DNA from 2 places in the Paenibacillus sp. TY11 genome. Region 1 is predicted to be linked to the other one. Evidence: predicted binding sites of a transcription regulator. Region 1 holds the regulator's gene; the other holds the start of a gene.

Region 1 (2,205 bases):
TACGCATCCCTCCTACTCTTCACAAACTTTACTCTTCAGTCATTTCTTTTTCAAGCTCTCTGATTTGGTCCCTAAGCTCAGCAGCTGATTCGAATTCTTCCTGTACAATATGCTGTTGCATCTCTTTTTTCAAATCGTCAATTTGCCGTTTAACCTTCAGTCGACCTCCAGTACGGACCGGAACTTTACCAACATGACTCGTACTGCCATGCACACGCTTGAACAGAGGGTCCAGACGACTATCAAAATATTGATAGCACGACGGGCATCCAAAACGTCCCAACTTACTAAACTGTGCATAGGTCATGCCACAATCCTTGCATTGCAGGTTTTGCGGACCACTGTGGCCTGGAGACTGGCTCTTTGTGCTGGAGTCGAAATCCAACATCCCCGACAACAAGCTATGAATCGAAAAGCCGTTAGGTGTTCCATGGATCATCTCCCCTTTTTCCTTCGCACACGTCTCACAAATATGAAACTCTGTCTTTTCGCCATTCACAATTTTGGTGAAATGCAAAGTTGCCGGCCGCATATTACATTCTTGGCACAGCATAAAAGCACCTCCTTCAACGTCAGGATTTTTACAAATCCCTACATCCAAACGTTAGTCTCAATTCACACACTACTTGGCCACCAGCAACGAGATCAGCATAGCCTTAAGCAATCTTGCTCGCAGTTGGTCACGATAGGGAAGCTTCAGCAATAATGTATCCCTCGATAAAGCGGCCTTCATTAGCCTAGCTTCCCTCTTGCTTAAAAAATGGGCTTCCTCTAACTGATAAATCAGTCCTTCTGCTGCCGATTGGCTAATTTCCTCCCCGATGCTCTGATGAAGGTGTGTATGGATCGCATGCTGTGCAGGCAGCTGAATTCGCTGAATGCGAATATATCCCCCACCACCGCGCTTACTTTCCACCACATAGCCTTTTTCCAGCGTAAACCGGGTGCTAATTACATAATTAATTTGCGACGGTACGCAGGAAAAGCGGTCAGCCAGATCGTTACGCTGAATCTCCACTAAACCTTGGGGACTTTCCAGCAATATGCTCTTCAGATATTGTTCAATAATATCGGAAACATTGCGCATTTCATCATCCTCCACTAACGGAAACGCAAGTATTCAAGTACATTTCACGCTCCACAGAGTCCGCCGTATATTGAACTTAACCAAACGGCAAAGTCACGAATCCAAGCTTATTCAGGCCACCGCCTGTTCTACATCCATTGGAATCGTACCGTTTCGTCTCTAGTGTGACCTTTATTTGCGATAAATCATACACTTCTCTTATGTTCATAAGAGGCAGCTCCTAACTACACGCAAATCATTTCGATCCATTTAACTTCTTTGCTGTCAAATTACTTTATACGGCCAATCCATCAGCATAATACTCCTACAGAATCACACTAGGTCTGATTGACTTTGACTTTCTTTGACTATATTCATATTATAGCACACAATTCATTTTTGCCAAGGGGTCAATACCATTTTTCGCAATCTAATTACGTTTTATACAATATCATAAAAAAACTCTTCCCATTGCGGAAAGAGTTTTGAAAATTTATGATAGCCACACAAGTTATGTTGCCTGAAAGTTGGAGCTAAAAAGATCTAAATGGGCCTTTATCAGAAAAAATCCATTAAGAAGGTTTGTTTTACCGGTATTACACGTTTAAGTGCAGACACAGACTCACTGCCCCCTTCAATACGCCCCCACTTATACAGATCCTCAGCCTGCTGGTAGCCAAGCATTAGAGTCGTCAGTGACTGGATCCCAAGTTTCAAGTCGGCTACTATGGCGTTTTCAGATGAATTGCTTGTATCCACTCTGTCCAGATGTCCTTGCCCTTCCGTAGTAATTGTTAATCTCCATACCCCTTCATTCCATGGAGCATACCGATCTGTCAGATCTAAGGTCAAACATGTTTCTTCTCCAATCGGCTCAAAAGGGTATCTCTCTATATAAGCGGCTGCATCCACAATACGACCCATAAAATAAGGCACAGTTTCCTGTTGAATTCGCGGATCATCGAGTAAAAATGCCAAATTGTCATCTGCCGGAACGTAATTAAATTTACCTTGGGTTATCATTGAGTCATGATTTGCAAAATAAGTCCATAAAGCCCGACGAGCCGTCTCATTTTCATATACCAACTCATCACAATTCAACTGTTTATCTTCAATTTTGTATAGTGCATATCCCTGAG
Region 2 (2,205 bases), on a different contig from region 1:
AGATCCAGTCCTGCTTTGCTCACCTTCATGCCCACACTCTCAATCTCAATTAGCCCTTGGGCTTTAAGGAGATCGGTTTCGGCGCGCAGCACGCGCTCGGTCATATCCAGTGAAGCTGCCAGTGTTCTGCGTCCAATAACATCGGACAGCATGATCTGATGCAGGATCGTGTACCTTTTTTTCAAAACATCCATGAGGTCGGGCAGAAGCTGCTTCTGTATTTCTAATATCTTTCGCATGCTTTCCACTCCCGCACACTTCAAAGTTCTGTCTATAAGCTATATCTCTAACTGGTCTTAAAATGTCCCGGGATAACTTTTTAAGTCCCACGTATATCTTAACCAATATTTGCTCCACATGCAAGTCTATCTGAACCTATATTTCTCAACTTTTTATGTGAATATGCGCACGTAATAAAAGCTTGCAATTCAATGCCGTATATCATATAATCATCTTTGTTTCCAATTAGCTGACGAATTAGCTGTTAATTGTACTAAATTACTGTGCGCCCGTGGTCCAACGGATATGACGTAGGCCTCCGGAGCCTGAGATCGAGGTTCGATTCCTCGCGGGCGCGTCATTTTTAAATGAACGCTTAAATGTTTCCATATCATGTTTTAACCAATAAGAGCTTAGAGGGCTCTTTTTTTTGATCATTAGTTTGACTTTCTTTGACTTTTTGTTTGAAATTGTTTATCATGTGGTTAATACGGTAACAGTTTATAGATAGGGGCATGTAATCGGCATGTCCACCAAATCCATTAACGATATTTAAGGGAGGTTTTTTGACGTGAGCTATGTTCCTATGGTAGTAGAACAAAGTAACCGCGGCGAACGCGCCTATGACATTTATTCCAGACTGTTGAAGGATCGCATTATTTTGTTGGGCTCGGACGTCAATGACGTTGTAGCCAACTCTATTATTGCGCAAATGCTGTTTTTGGCTGCCGAAGATCCTGAAAAAGACATTCACTTGTATATTAACAGTCCTGGCGGTTCCATTACAGCCGGTATGGCCATTTTCGATACAATGCAATACATTAAGCCTGACGTGTCTACGATTTGTGTAGGTATGGCTGCTTCCATGGGTGCGTTCTTGCTGAACGCAGGCGCCAAAGGCAAACGTTTTGCTTTGCCGAACAGTGAAATTATGATTCACCAACCACTGGGTGGTGCACAAGGCCAAGCAACGGATATCGAAATCCGTGCCCGCCGTATTCTGAAAATGCGTGACAAATTGAACCGCATTCTCGCAGATCGCACAGGCCAACCACTAGAACGCATTGAAAAAGACACAGACCGTGACTATTTCATGTCCGCTGATGATGCCAAGGAATACGGTATTATTGATAAAGTATTAACCAGCTCTTCTCCAGAAGGTGTATAAGAGAAGAAATGTACTTCTGAATAGCTGGTAAATGAAAAAGCTGCCCCGGATGTTCGTATCCGGTAGGCAGCTTTTTTGGTGCTATTCATTTTGTCCTGCAAAAGGCTTTCCGCCCTGAGGTAGCAGTTGAGCAAACGAGTAGGTGAACTCCGGAATTCCATACGCGTATGGAGCATAATCATACAAATCAAACACGATTGTTACTCCACTGCTGGTCACATAAAAATTCTGATCTGCCGCCAGCTCTTTAAATTTTCCGAAACCTTCGCCAGCCTGAAGCGCATCAATTTTTTTCTTTAAATCAGCATTGAGGAACTTTTTGTAGTTTGGATTTGCCTTCAATACATCAGATAATTGCAGCAGTTTACCATCAGCGAGCGAGAACGTATATCCTTTACGTGCCGTCATACCGTGTGCGCCACCTGTATACGAGTAATCCTGCATAATCACACTCAAAATACCATCCTTGTTATAGGCAATCGCAAAATCATTCCCAAACTCATACGGTCTTTCTGTTGTAGCCTCTCCCTCAGCCATCATCTTTTTGCCTGCTGCCATTACTCCCTCTGCATGCTTTTTAAGCACACTGTTAATGGCCTGTTGAGCTTCAGGGTTTAGCTGATTACCGCTGATTTGCGGGTACTTAACTTTGTAGGACACCTTCGCATTACTAGAAGCCGGAAGAGATTGGGACGCAATTGTGATCGGATTTAGCTGGCTTTTACTCAGCGTTACTGTTTTCCGAACTGCATTCCACTGAGCATCGATACCCAGATAGTCTTTCAGCAGACTCATAGGAATATATATCTTCCCGGCGA

The links. Region 1 encodes CtsR, which represses protease genes until heat stress. Its sites were predicted from a motif close to ATGGTCAATAAAGGTCAAACA; they were not measured.
Region 2: the regulator CtsR is predicted to act here: its motif matches at 659-679, upstream of clpP (ATP-dependent Clp endopeptidase proteolytic subunit ClpP).

The regions. Positions count from the first base shown of each region.
Region 1 covers NZ_JCBAIQ010000029.1:59,587-61,791, forward strand. Annotated here, with positions in the region: gene mcsA (protein-arginine kinase activator protein McsA) at 29-553, opposite strand; gene AC6EJC_RS24105 (CtsR family transcriptional regulator) at 623-1,087, opposite strand; gene AC6EJC_RS24110 (hypothetical protein) at 1,164-1,295, opposite strand; gene AC6EJC_RS24115 (GNAT family N-acetyltransferase) at 1,625-2,205, opposite strand, start outside.
Region 2 covers NZ_JCBAIQ010000011.1:25,572-27,776, reverse strand. Annotated here, with positions in the region: gene AC6EJC_RS14095 (sugar-binding transcriptional regulator) at 1-239, opposite strand, end outside; tRNA gene AC6EJC_RS14090 (tRNA-Arg) at 506-577, shown strand; gene clpP (ATP-dependent Clp endopeptidase proteolytic subunit ClpP) at 791-1,387, shown strand; gene AC6EJC_RS14080 (PdaC/SigV domain-containing protein) at 1,469-2,205, opposite strand, start outside.